One region of the Pseudomonas sp. DC3200b2 genome, then DNA from elsewhere that is predicted to be linked to it. Evidence: predicted binding sites of a transcription regulator. Region 1 holds the regulator's gene; each other region holds the start of a gene.
What was found. Region 1 encodes FliA, which starts transcription of late flagellar genes. Its sites were predicted from a motif close to CTAAAGTTTNNNNNNNNNNNGCCGNTAA; they were not measured.

Region 1 (4,612 bases):
TTCGCGTACCTGACCGAACATGCTGTTGACGGTATCAAGTGCTTCAAGCACCACGTCCATGAGCTCGGAATCCACGCGGCGTTCGCCCTTGCGCAGAATGTCGAACACGTTTTCGGCAATGTGGCAGCACTCCACCAGCTCGTTGAGCTGGAGGAAGCCGGCGCCACCTTTAACAGTGTGGAAACCACGAAAAATCGCATTGAGCAGATCCGCATCGTCGGGCCGGCTTTCCAGCTCCACCAACTGTTCGGACAACTGCTCGAGGATCTCGCCGGCCTCTACCAGGAAGTCCTGGAGGATTTCTTCATCGGCGCCGAAGCTCATTTGGGTGCTCCCTGGAAATCGGTAATTGGCATCCGGCTCGGATAGCGCCCTTGGGCGCCTGTACGATGAGCCCACCCTTCAGGGGTTAGAACCCTAGGCTGGAAAGCAGGTCATCCACATCGTCCTGGCCGGATACGACGTCTTCACGCTTATCGGCATGAATCTGCGGACCTTCACCCCGGGAAGCGTCTTTTTGTGGATTTTTTTCGCTCTGCAGGCTCTGCGGGTCATGCTGGATACCGGCGAAACGGTCCACCTGGCTGGCCATCAGCACCAGCTTGAGCAGGTTCGATTCCACATCCGTCACCAAGGCGGTGACGCGCTTGATCACCTGGCCGGTAAGGTCCTGATAATCCTGGGCCAGGAGAATGTCATTCAGGCTTGAGGATAGCCGCCCGGCATCGCTCTCACTGCGTGCCAGGAAAGCATCGACGCGCTTGACCAGGTCACGGAAGGTATCGGCATCCACCTCCCGACGCATGAAGCGCTGCCAGTCTACCCGCAATGCACGGGCTTCCTCGCCCAGGTCATGGACCAGGGGCGTGGCCTGCTCCACCAGGTCCATGGTGCGGTTGGCGGCGTTTTCCGTCAGGCGCACCACATAGTCAAGGCGCTCGGTGGCATCCGTGATCTGTGATACCTCCTCGGCCTGCGGCGAGCGAGGGTCGATCTGGAAATTGACGATGGCGCTGTGCAGCTCGCGTGTCAGCTTGCCCACTTCCTGGTACAGGCCACGATCGCGCGTCTGGTTCAGCTGATGAATCAGCTGCACCGCGTCGCCGAACTGACCCTTCTCCAGGCTTTCGACCAACTGGCGGGCATGGGTTTTCAGGGTCGACTCAAAGTCACCCAACGGCAGATTACTGGACTCCATGGCGCCCCCTATGCGGCCTCAGCTGTTGACACGCTCGAAGATCTTCTCGATCTTTTCTTTCAGCACCTGGGCCGTGAAAGGCTTGACCACATAGCCGTTGACGCCGGCCTGGGCCGCCTCGATGATCTGCTCGCGCTTGGCCTCGGCGGTCACCATCAGCACCGGCAGATGCTTGAGACGCTCGTCGGCGCGCACCTGGCGCAACAACTCGATACCGGTCATGCCCGGCATGTTCCAGTCCGTGACCAGGAAATCGAAACCGCCGCTCTGGAGCATTGGCAAGGCCGTATTCCCGTCGTCAGCCTCTGAGGTATTGGTGAAACCCAGGTCGCGCAACAGGTTCTTGATGATCCGCCTCATTGTCGAAAAATCGTCGACGATAAGGATTTTCATGTTCTTGTCCAAGTAAACCTCCAAGCAGTCTCAAACACGCCCGCTCCGGGACGTGCAGTCAATCGAATCCGGTTTTGCACACTTACACGACTGCCTGAGCAGGCGTGGCGGGCGGTGATATCACACAGCCGGCACACCGTTCCAGCATTCTCTTTCATTTTTGCCGCCAAGCGCCCTTTCGCGCACCGACGGCACCCCAAATCCTGTTGCGCCGCCGCGCCTCAGCGCGCGCTGCGCCACTCACCCAGGCGGCTGCGCAAGCGCGCCGCGCACTGGCTGTGCAGCTGGCTGACACGAGATTCGCTCACGCCCAGGACTTCGCCGATTTCCTTGAGGTTGAGCTCCTCGTCGTAGTACAGCGACAGCACCAGGCGCTCGCGCTCCGGAAGGTTGGCGATCGCATCGGCCAGGGCCCGCTGGAAGCGCTCGTCCTCCAGCCCCCTGGCCGGCTCGCCGCTACCACTGGCGCCGTCCTCGTGCAGCCCTTCGTGCTCGCCGTCCTGCAATAGGTCGTCGAAACTGAACAAGCGACTGCCCAGGGTATCGTTGAGGATGGCGTAGTATTCCTCCAGCTTCATGTTGAGTTCGGCAGCTACCTCGTGATCTTTAGCGTCACGGCCAGTTCGAGCTTCGATCCGGCGGATGGCTTCGCTCACGGTGCGGGTGTTGCGATGCACCGAGCGTGGCGCCCAGTCACCCTTGCGCACCTCGTCGAGCATGGCGCCGCGAATGCGGATACCGGCGTAGGTCTCGAAGCTCGCGCCCTTGGTGGAGTCGTACTTGTTCGCCACCTCGAGCAGGCCGATCATGCCTGCCTGGATCAGGTCCTCGACCTGTACGCTGGCGGGCAGTCTCGCCAGCAGATGGTAGGCAATGCGCTTGACCAAGGGGGCATAGCGCTCAATCAGCTCGTGCTGCTGTGACTGACGAGAGGCATTGTTGTACATCCGGTATCCACTGGCGCTCATGAGACAGGCCCCGCACTGGTTTGCTGTACCAAACGTTCGACGAAGAATTCGAGATGCCCCCGCGGGTTGGCCGGCAGCGGCCAGGTATCCACTTTCTGCGCGATGGCCTTGAAGGCCAGGGCGCACTTGGACCGCGGGAAGGCTTCGTAGACGGCGCGCTGCTTCTGCACAGCCTTGCGCACGGTCTCGTCATAGGGCACCGCGCCCACGTACTGGAGCGCAACGTCCAGGAAGCGGTCGGTCACCTTGGTGAGCTTGGCGAACAGGTTGCGCCCTTCCTGCGGGCTCTGGGCCATGTTCGCCAGTACTCGGAAGCGGTTCATGCCGTAGTCGCGGTTGAGCAGCTTGATCAGGGCGTAGGCGTCGGTGATCGAGGTGGGCTCATCGCACACTACCAGCAATACTTCCTGGGCGGCGCGCACGAAACTGACAACCGAGTCACCGATGCCCGCGGCGGTGTCGATCACAAGCACGTCGAGGTTGTCGCCGATCTCGCTGAACGCCTGGATCAGCCCGGCGTGCTGTGCCGGACTGAGATGGACCATGGTCTGGGTGCCCGAGGCGGCCGGCACGATGCGGATCCCGCCCGGTCCCTGCAAGAGCACGTCGCGCAGGTCGCAACGCCCCTCGATGACGTCGGCCAGGGTGCGCTTGGGAGTCAGCCCCAGCAAGACGTCGACATTGGCCAGGCCCAGGTCAGCGTCCAGCAACATCACCCGCCGGCCGAGTTCGGCCAGTGCCAGCGATAGGTTCACTGACACGTTTGTCTTGCCGACGCCGCCCTTGCCGCCGGTCACCGCGATCACCTGTACGGGATGCATGCTGCCCATTCGTTCTTTACCCTGTCACTAAGCCGCTGGCTACACCACGGCCCGCTCGCCCCTGGGGCGAACCGGCACTGCGCGCGGTGCAGGTAGGTTCCAAGCCAAGCAGCACGCCCTTGGGCGTACTGTCGCGCAACCACTTGCGCATGCATTTCATCTTCATCACCTCAACCCGCGCGCTTGCTCGGGCTGTGGTAGAGGTCCGCGAACATGTCGGCCATGGCCTCTTCGCTGGGCTCCTCTTGCATCTGCACGCTTACCGCCCGGCTCACCAGCTGGTGCTTGCGCGGCAGATGCAGGTCGTCCGGAATACGCGGGCCATCGGTCAGGTAGGCCACCGGCAGATCATGACTGATCGCCAGGCTGAGCACCTCGCCAAGGCTCGCCGTTTCGTCGAGCTTGGTGAGGATACAGCCTGCGAGGCCACAACGCTTGTAACTATGGTAAGCAGCCGTCAACACTTGCTTCTGGCTGGTCGTGGCCAGCACCAGGTAATTGCGCGAGCGAATGCCGCGTCCCGCCAGGCTTTCGAGCTGCAGTTTGAGGGCCGGGTCACTGGCTTGCAGGCCCGCGGTATCGATCAGCACCACGCGCTTGCGTAGCAGTGGTTCCAGCGCCTGGGCCAGGGATTGGCCAGGATCGACGTGGGTCACCGGCACATTGAGGATGCGACCGAGGGTCTTGAGTTGTTCCTGGGCGCCGATACGGAAACTGTCCATGCTCACCAGGGCAATATTCTGCGCGCCGTATTTGAGTACATATCGCGCCGCCAGCTTGGCCAGGGTGGTGGTCTTGCCCATGCCGGCCGGGCCGACCATGGCAATGACCCCGCCCTCTTCCAAAGGCTCGGTCTGGGGCGTGGCGATCATCCGGGCCAAGTGGGCCAGCAACATGCGCCAGGCCTGACGCGGCTCGGCGATGCCTTCCACCTGAGCCAGCAGGTCACGCGCCAGAGGCCCTGACAGGCCGATGCGCTGCAACTTGCGCCAGAGGGTCGCCTGCTCCGGGCGGCTGCCTTGCAGCTGGGTCCAGGCCAGAGAGCCAAGCTGGACTTCCAGCAGCTCGCGCAGGCCGGACAGTTCGGAGCGCATGGAGTCGAACAGGCGCTGGTCCACCGCCGCCGGAGCAGGCGTGGCCGGGGCCGCCGGACGGGGCGCTTCGTTGAGGGTAGGCTCGATCAGCGGCTCGGGCGCGGTCAGGGGCAAGCCGGCGAACAATTGACGGTTGGT
Region 2 (4,612 bases), on a different contig from region 1:
CATGGTCAAGCTCGCCCAGCATCTGGACCTTCAGGTAGTGGCGGAGGGGGTCGAAACCCAACGTCAGCTGGACGAGCTGCGCAGCTACGGCTGCGATCAGGTACAGGGTTTCCTGATCAGCCGACCCATGGGCCTGGAGGCGCTGTTGGCCTACCTGGGCCAGGCAAGCGCTCGGCAGGGCAAGGTTGGCGGTTGACTAGGCCGCTGCTTCGCTTGAGCTGGGCAGGGCCGGCCGCAGGCGTTTCATCTTCCATTCAAAGGCGGCCGTCAGGCTGACCGCGGCGCAGGCCAGGCCCAACGCCAGGCCCCACCAGACGCCCACTGCACCCTGGCCAAAGTGGAAGCCCAGCAGCCAGGCGGCCGGGGCGCCCAGCAGCCAATAGCAGCACAGCCCTACCAGGAACGTCAGGCGGGCATCCTTCAGCCCACGGATGGCGCCCATGGCAATGGTTTGCACGCCGTCGAACAGCTCGAACCAGGCGGCCACCGCCAGCAGCCGTAACGCCAGGGCATAGATGGCCGCGAACTCAGGGTCGGAGGCATCGATGAACAGGTCCACCAGGCGCTCGGGCGCCACCAGCAAAACCATGGAAAAGCTGAGCATGATCAACGCGCCGAAACCTATGCCAATGCGGCCGGCCTGATGCACGTGGCCGGGCTGGCCGGCGCCATAATGCTGGCCGATGCGCAGCGTGACGGCATAGGACAGCCCGGCGGGTACCATGAAGGCCACGGATACGATCTGCAAAGCGATCTGGTGGGCGCCGAGCGCTGTCTGGCCCATGTTGCCCATGCACAGGGCGGCAAAGGCGAACAGGCCGACTTCCACCGCATAGGTGCCGCCAATCGGCAGACCCAGCCGCCAGAGGCTTTTGAGCGATTCGGCACAAGGCCGGGCCAATCCGTGCAACACAGGGTAGGCCCGGTAGCCGGCATGGCGGTGGATATAGAAGGCCATGCTCAGGCCCATCAGCGTGGCCACCGTGGCCGTGACCAGCCCGATGCCCGCCAGGCCCAGGGGCGGCAGGCCGAACCAACCGTCGAGCAGGGCGAGGTTGAGCACCAGGTTGAGCGCGGTGGCGGCCACGCTGATGACCATCACCGGCGTGGCCTTGCCTACACCGCTGGTGAAGCCGCGCAGGGCCATGAAGCTCAGGGAGCCAGGCAGGGCAAAGGCAAGCACGCGCAGGAAGGTGCTAGCCGCGTTCACGTTTTCCGGTGCCTGCCCGAGTACCAGCAGTAGCGGTGGCAGGTTCCACAACAGCACGGCGCCCACCAGTGCCAGGCCCCAGGCCAGCCAAAGGCCCGCCTGGGTAAGACGGGTAACCCCGGTTGGGTCCGCGGCGCCATGCCGGATGGACACCAATGTGCCTACCGCGGCGATGACGCCAATGCAGAAAATCGACACGAAGGAATAGCTGGCGGCACCGAGGCTGCCCCCGGCCAGCGCCTGGGGACCGATGCGGGCCATCATCACGGTGTCGGTCAGGATCATCAGCATATGCGCCAGTTGGGACGCGATCAGCGGGCCGGCAAGGCGCATCAGGGCAGCGAGTTCAGAGCGGGCGGTCAATGGCATGGGGCAGACAATGGATTGATCGAAAAGAAACGATTCTGCGCTTTGCTCCAGTGCTTCGACAAAAGGATAATAGCGATCGCTGGCATGAGTCTGACTCATGCATGGATGCCCTTGTCAAATGGCCTGCCGATGACCCGTCGCCTTCCTCCTCTCTATGCCCTGCGCGCGTTCGAAGCTGCTGCCCGGCACAGTTCCTTCACCCGCGCCGCCGAAGAGCTTTCCATTACCCAGAGCGCGGTGAGCCGGCACGTGCGTACCCTGGAGGATTTCTTCGCCTGCCGCCTGTTCCAGCGCGCCGGACGCAACCTGCAGCTCAGCGAGGCGGGCCGCTTGCTATTGCCAGGCGTGCGGGAAGGCTTTTCTTCCCTTGAGCGTGCATGCGGGACCCTGCTAAGCGAAGACGGCATCCTGCGAATGAAAGCGCCGTCCACGTTGACCATGCGCTGGTTGCTGGCACGCCTGAGCCGGTTCCGGCATCTGCAAAGCGGCAATGAAGTGCAACTTACCAGCGCCTGGATGGACCAGGACAACGTGGACTTCCATCTGGAACCATTCGATTGTGCGGTGTTGCTGGGCAACGGCAGCTTTCCGGCAGACTGGGAGGCCACCTGGCTGTTCGACGAGCTGCTGATTCCGGTCGGTGGTCCGGAACTGGCGGGGCAGGGACCCTGGACCGCCCAGCGTCTGGCTCAGGCCGAGTTGCTGCACCCCACGCCGGATCGCCGCGACTGGCGGCACTGGCTGCGGCGAATGGGCCTGGAAAACCAGGTATCCCTGCGTGGAGGGCAGGTGTTCGACACGTTGGAACTGGGTATGATCGCCGCCGCCCGGGGCTATGGCGTCTCCATTGGCGACTTGCTGATGGTAGCCGAGGATGTGGCGGCGGGGCGGCTGAGCCTGCCCTGGCCCACCGCCGTGGCCAGCGGCGAAAGCTACTACCTGGTATGGCCGCGAACGCGCCCGGGCAACGAACGGGTACACCGGCTCAGCGACTTCCTGCGCGCCGAGGCGGCGGGCATGACGCTGCCGACAGTCACCTTGCTACGCTAGACAGTGCCGCTGAAATACCCAGGCGTGACGCTCAAGTAATCCCCCCTGCCGCCGACTTCATGACAGGGTCCGGTGTGCAGGATCCAACATCTTTATCGTGTACACCCTTGGAAGCCTAGAGACCGGCACAACCGGCACTTCCAACAGGAGCTAGAATGACTCAACCGCGTGCTTTCATCGCCAGGCAGCTCGGCATCGCATTGGCCATCGTCCTCATCGTCGTCATTGGAGGCAGTACTGCCTTTGCGCTGCGTTCCCTGGATCAGGCGAACCTGGTGACGCGCCAGGAACACATGGGGAGCGAGGCCAGGCTGCTTTCCGATCAGCTGGACACCTTCTATAACACCTTGCGCGACAGCACCCAGCGGTTGAGTGGGCTGTTCGAGTCGCGCTTCGCCGCCGGGCTGACCCACCACCCCGAGCAGCCGGTCACGGTAGCGGGCAACCCTACGCCCGGGCTGTGGCTGGGCGACGAGGTGCTCAACAATGACCTGCGCGAAGTCGACGATTTTCGCAAGATGACTGCTGGCGTGGCGACAGTGTTCGTGCGCAGTGGCGATGACTTCGTGCGTATCAGCACCTCCGTGACCAAGCAGGATGGCAGCCGCGCTATCGGTACACAGCTCGATCATGCCAGCCCGGCCTATCAGAAATTGTTGAACGGGCAGAGCTATGTAGGCGCGGCCGCCTTGTTCGGTCGTTCCTACATGACTCAGTACACCCCAGTGCGCGACCGTGCTGGCAAGGTGATTGCTGTCCTGTTCGTGGGCTTTGATTACACCGACGCTCAGAAGGCGCAGTTCGACAACCTGACCCACTTCCGCATTGGCAAGAGCGGCTCACTGGCCTTGCTCGACGCCCAGAACCGTTGGCTGATCGCCCCGGCGGGTGTCAAGAACGCAGAGGCGGCGGCCCAGGCGCTGGGCGGCGAACACGGCGCGTCCGGCAAAGGGCACTTCTGGAGCGATGGCGAAGTCGAGTATTACTCCGTCGGCGTGCCCTTCGCCCAAGGGCCATGGCGGGTGATCGCCAGCATGCCGATACAGGAGTTGCGCGCAGTGACTTGGGATGTGGGCACCAAGCTGGCGCTGGGTAGCTTGCTCGCAACCCTGCTCGCTGTCGGCGCGGCCATTCTACTGTTGCGTCGCCGCCTCAAGCCCCTGGGCGATCTGGTCCGCCAGGCAGAAGCCTTGGGGGCGGGTAACCTGGAGGCCCGCCTGAACGTGGCCGGCAACGATGAAATCGCGCAGTTGGCTCGTAGCTTCAACCATATGGGTGATGCCCTGTCGACCATGGTGCGGCACATCCGCGCAGCGTCCGAGCAGGTGAGTGACCGCGCCAAGGCGTTGTCCAGCCTGTCTGCAGGCGCCTATGAAGGCATGGAACAACAGAGCGGCGAAATCACCAGCATGGCGGGTGCGGTCGAGGAGTTCAGCGCTACTTCCTTGAATATCGCTGACAACATGAGCGAAACCGAGCGTGTCGCACAGCAGAACGCCGAGCATACCCGTACCGGGCGCAGCTCCATGGACCAGGCTTCCTCGTCGTTGGAGCAGATCGCCGGTGCCCTGAACGATACCGCCAAGGTGATAGATACCCTGGGTCAACGTTCACAGGAAATCGGTGGCATCGTGGGCGTGATCACTTCCATCGCCGAGCAGACCAATCTGTTGGCACTTAATGCCGCCATCGAGGCCGCCCGGGCTGGCGAGCAGGGCAGGGGCTTCGCCGTGGTCGCCGATGAGGTACGCAGCCTGGCCTCGCGTACCCGTCAGGCGACAGACGAAATTTCCACCATGATCGCCAGCATCCAGCAGCAGACCGGCCAGGCGATCCAGACCATGGAGCAGGGCAATCAACTAATGGAAGAAGGTTTGTCCCGCAATGCCAAGGTAGCGGACGCCCTGTCTCGAATCGACGAGCAGAGCCGCATGGCCGGGCAACAGTTCGCTGCCATCGCCACCGCGACCCAGGAGCAGAGCG
Region 3 (4,612 bases), on a different contig from region 1:
CACAGAACAGCTCCGCGGTTTTCTCAGTGTCATAGCGGGCCGAATGCGCCTCGCGACCATCGAAGTCGATATCGGCGCTCTGGCAAGCCTTGGCCAATACGGTCTGCCCGTAGGCGAGGCCAGCCAGGGTGGCGGTATCGAAACTGGAGAAGGGATGGAAGGGGTTGCGTTTGAGGTCGTTGCGAGCGACAGCCGCATTGAGGAACCCCAGGTCAAAGCTGCTGTTGTGGCCGACCAGGATGGCGCGTTTGCAGCCATTGGCCTTAAGAGCCTTGCGTACGCCACGGAAGATATCTGTCAATGCGCTTTCTTCGCTGACCGCCATGCGTAACGGATGGTTGAGCTTGATCCCGGTGAACTCCAACGCCGCCGGTTCGATATTGGCGCCTTCGAAAGGCTCGATGCGGAAGAACCAGGTATGGTCCGGAAACACGAAGCCCTTTTCATCCATGCCAATAGTGGTCGCGGCAATTTCCAGCAAGGCGTCCGTGGCACTGTTGAAACCGCCGGTTTCAACATCCACCACTACTGGCAGATAGCCGCGGAACCGGGTAGCCATGGGATGGCGGCTGGCGGAAGAGGAGGGGCTGTCCAGCTCGTCGTCGAATTGATCGTCGCTCACGCCTGCTCCTCCAGCAAACGCCATTGCAGGCTTTCGCCCGCGCGCAGGGGCACGACCTCATGGTCGCCGAACGGCAGGGCGGCGGGGGCCAGCCAGGGGTCACGCACCAGGGTGACCTTTTCGGTATTGGTCGGCAAACCATAGAAGCGAGGACCATGCAGGCTGGCGAAGCCCTCGAGGCGATCCAGCGCCCCGGCGCGATCGAAGGCTTCGGCGTACAGCTCCAGCGCGGCGTAGGCCGTATAGCAGCCCGCGCAACCACAAGCCGCTTCCTTGGCATGCCGCGCATGGGGCGCGGAGTCGGTACCCAGGAAGAAACGCTCATTGCCGCTGATGGCCGCTTCGATCAAGGCATCCTGGTGAATGTTGCGCTTGAGGATGGGCAGGCAATAGAAGTGTGGGCGGATACCGCCTACCAACATGTGATTGCGGTTATAGAGCAGATGATGCGCCGTGATGGTGGCGCCCAGGTGACTGCCCGCGCTTTTGACGAAGGCCACCGCGTCGGCGGTGGTGATGTGCTCGAACACCACTTTCAGTGAGGGGAAGCGCGCCACGATCCGGCTCATGTGCTGATCTATGAAGGCTTTCTCCCGGTCGAAGACATCCACCTCGGAATGGGTGACTTCACCGTGAACAAGCAGCGGCAGGCCTACCTCGGCCATGACCTCGAGCACAGGGAACAGGTTGTCGATGGACGTTACGCCGGAGTCGGAGTTGGTGGTCGCGCCGGCAGGGTAGAGCTTGGCTGCCTGTACGAAGCCGCTGGCCCGAGCGACGCGAATGTCTTCAGCACAAGTGCGGTCGGTCAGGTAGAGCACCATCAGCGGTTCGAAACGGCTGCCAGCCGGGCGAGCGGCAAGGATTCGCTGGCGGTAGGCATCGGCCTGTTCGGCGTTGCGTACCGGCGGGACCAGGTTCGGCATGACGATCGCGCGCGCGAACGTGCGCGAAACATCGGCGACGGTTTGCGTCAGGGCAGCGCCATCGCGCAGGTGAATGTGCCAGTCGTCTGGGCGGAGCAGGGTAATGCGGTCGGACATGGAGAGTACCAGGCGGGTAGAACTCAAGGGGCGCCGGCAGCGAAGCGGGTTCTGCCGAACCGTGGCCCGGAGCCTGCGCAACGGCGTGCCGCGCGCTGGAAGACCCTGCCCACTGCCTGGTGACGGGCTTGGGCGAATCCTACCGGAAAAGGCGCGCGGCATCATCCGCTATCAAGTTTGCCGAGACGCGACCGATACGCCTTGGGTACGCTGACATCTTCGCCGGAGCTTGCCGTGGGCCCTCGTTATCTTGCCTGTCTTTCATTGATTGCCTGCAGTCTGGCGGCGCTGCCGGCCATGGCGATCACTTTTCAGACGCCACTGGAGGCCGTGCAGTGGAAGGTAGAGGGTGACGTCTTTGAATGCCGCCTGAGCCAGCCGATCGCGAACTTCGGGGAAGGCCAGTTCGTGCGCCGCGCCGGGGAAAAGCCAGTGTTTCGGCTTACGGCGCCTGGCGCCGCGCTTGGAGCCGGCAGCGCCAGCCTGTATGCCGCCGCCGCGCCCTGGCAGCCAGGCCGCGCGGATGTCAGCCTGGGCGCGGTCCGCCTGGGCGCGGGGCCGGTGGTGATGACCTCGAGCCAAGGGCAGGCCAGCGGCTTGCTCGGCGGTCTCCTGGAAGGCCGCAGTAGCGTTGTGCGCACCGTGTCGAGCGAGACCGGGCGAGGCCTGGAAGTGCGTGTATTGCCGATCAACTTCAACAAGGCCTGGGCCGAGTATCAGGCCTGCGCGGCCAGGTTGCTGCCGATGAACTATGATCAGGCGCGGCTGAGCCAGATTCCATTCCCCGGCGCGGGCATGGACCTGAGCAGCGCGGCGAAGGCTCGCCTGGATGCCTTGTTGGCATTCATGAAGGCAGACCCTACCGTTAACCATATCGAACTGGATGGACATTCTGACAACAGCGGGAATCGCCTGACCAACAGGGAACTGTCACGCCGACGCGCGTTGGCCGTAGCGGACTATCTCAAGGCTCGCGGTGTTCCGGAAAACCAGATCGAAGTTCGCTTCCATGGGGAGCAGTATCCAGTGGTGCCCAATACATCCGCGGCCAATCGCGCCCGCAATCGCCGGGTGAACGTGGAGCTGGATCGCCGCCCCGGCAGCCCCGCGCCAGAGGCTCAACAGGTCACCTCCGAGCCGTCCGCTTCCGCTGCCAGTACCACCGCGCCTGGCCCGGCCCCGGCGGCTACGCCACCGGCAGCACCGGTTGCCGCTCCGGCCGCAAGCCCTACGCCAGGTAAAAAGGAGGGCTGAAAACTGTCGCTTCACGGACAGTGCTTGTCGCGCTACTGTAAATCCTCGCTGGGCGGCGTTAGAATCTGCGGCTTTCAGTAAAACCCGTGGAGTGATGGCATGGCGGACGTAAAAAAGGTCGTTCTGGCATATTCCGGCGGCCTGGACACCTCGGTGATCCTCAAATGGCTGCAGGATACCTACAATTGCGAAGTGGTGACCTTCACCGCTGACCTGGGCCAGGGCGAGGAAGTAGAACCGGCGCGCGCCAAGGCCCAGGCCATGGGCGTCAAGGAAGTCTATATCGACGACCTTCGCGAAGAATTCGTCCGTGATTTCGTATTCCCCATGTTCCGCGCCAACACCGTGTATGAAGGCGAGTACCTGCTGGGTACATCCATCGCCCGGCCGCTGATCGCCAAGCGCTTGATCGAGATCGCCAATGAAACCGGCGCCGACGCCATCAGCCACGGCGCTACCGGCAAAGGTAACGACCAGGTGCGCTTCGAACTCGGCGCCTACGCGCTCAAGCCCGGCGTCAAGGTGATCGCTCCCTGGCGGGAATGGGACCTGCTCTCCCGTGAGAAACTCATGGACTATGCCGAAAAGCATGGCATTCCCATCGAGCGTCATGGCAAGAAGAAATCGCCCTATTCCATGGACGCCAATCTGCTGCACATCTCCTACGAAGGTGGCGTGCTCGAAGATACCTGGACCGAGCATGAAGAAGACATGTGGCGCTGGACGGTTTCGCCGGAAAAGGCCCCGGACACGCCTCGCTATATCGAGCTTACCTACCGTAACGGGGACATCGTCGCCATCGACGGCATGGAAATGACTCCGGCCAGCGTCCTGGCCGAGCTCAACCGCATCGGCGGCGAGAACGGCATCGGTCGTCTCGATATCGTGGAAAACCGCTATGTAGGCATGAAGTCCCGGGGGTGCTACGAAACTCCCGGCGGCACTATCATGCTCAAGGCTCACCGTGCCATCGAATCCATCACCCTGGACCGCGAAGTTGCGCATCTGAAAGACGAACTGATGCCACGCTACGCCAGCCTGATCTACACCGGCTACTGGTGGAGCCCGGAGCGCCTGATGTTGCAACAAATGATCGACGCTTCCCAGGTTCACGTTAACGGGGTGGTGCGCCTGAAGCTGTACAAGGGCAACGTGATCGTGGTGGGGCGCAAGTCCGACGATTCGCTGTTCGACGCCACCATCGCCACCTTCGAGGAAGACGGCGGCGCCTATAACCAGGCCGATGCCGCGGGCTTCATCAAGCTCAATGCATTGCGGATGCGTATTGCCGCCAACAAGGGGCGGCAGCTGGGCTGATCCCATCCTGGTAAGGCGACAGTCCTGTCGAACTGAACCGCGGCGAACGCCGCGGTTTTTTTGCGTCCGAGAAGCCTGCGGAGATAGCAGGGCAGCATCGGCTGCGGCCTGCATCGCCTTTAGGCGCACTCCCCGGGCTCAAGTCTTGCGTCGTACCAGCAGCACATGGGTCGCGGGCCCGCCCTCGCTATGACATAGCGTCCGGGTGTGCTCGGCCCAGGCCTGGATCTGATCCTCGAAGCGGCCTGCTCCCTGGACCGGCGGATAATCCAGCACATGGTAGTGAGCGCCGAGTGCCGTTGCCCTTGATAACATGGCACATGGATCCGGCGAGGCGGCCAGTTGCTCTTCGGACTTCGGGGCAGGCGTTCCAGCG

Region 2: ACP691_RS13680 (methyl-accepting chemotaxis protein) is a predicted target of FliA. The motif match lies at 2,660-2,687, and genes of this name have one in related genera.
Region 3: ACP691_RS09900 (flagellar protein MotY) is a predicted target of FliA. The motif match lies at 1,836-1,863, and genes of this name have one in related genera.

The regions. Positions count from the first base shown of each region.
Region 1 is NZ_JAFCTA010000001.1:1,018,309-1,022,920, reverse strand. It holds gene ACP691_RS04920 (chemotaxis protein CheA) at 1-324, opposite strand, end outside; gene ACP691_RS04915 (protein phosphatase CheZ) at 410-1,198, opposite strand; gene ACP691_RS04910 (chemotaxis response regulator CheY) at 1,217-1,591, opposite strand; gene fliA (RNA polymerase sigma factor FliA) at 1,813-2,559, opposite strand; gene fleN (flagellar synthesis regulator FleN) at 2,556-3,389, opposite strand; gene flhF (flagellar biosynthesis protein FlhF) at 3,551-4,612, opposite strand, start outside.
Region 2 is NZ_JAFCTA010000004.1:216,779-221,390, forward strand. It holds gene ACP691_RS13665 (putative bifunctional diguanylate cyclase/phosphodiesterase) at 1-196, shown strand, start outside; gene ACP691_RS13670 (NorM family multidrug efflux MATE transporter) at 197-1,579, opposite strand; gene ACP691_RS13675 (LysR substrate-binding domain-containing protein) at 1,709-2,629, shown strand; gene ACP691_RS13680 (methyl-accepting chemotaxis protein) at 2,785-4,612, shown strand, end outside.
Region 3 is NZ_JAFCTA010000003.1:110,212-114,823, forward strand. It holds gene rnt (ribonuclease T) at 1-622, opposite strand, end outside; gene pyrC (dihydroorotase) at 619-1,665, opposite strand; gene ACP691_RS09900 (flagellar protein MotY) at 1,900-2,919, shown strand; gene ACP691_RS09905 (argininosuccinate synthase) at 3,019-4,236, shown strand; gene ACP691_RS09910 (hypothetical protein) at 4,375-4,612, opposite strand, start outside.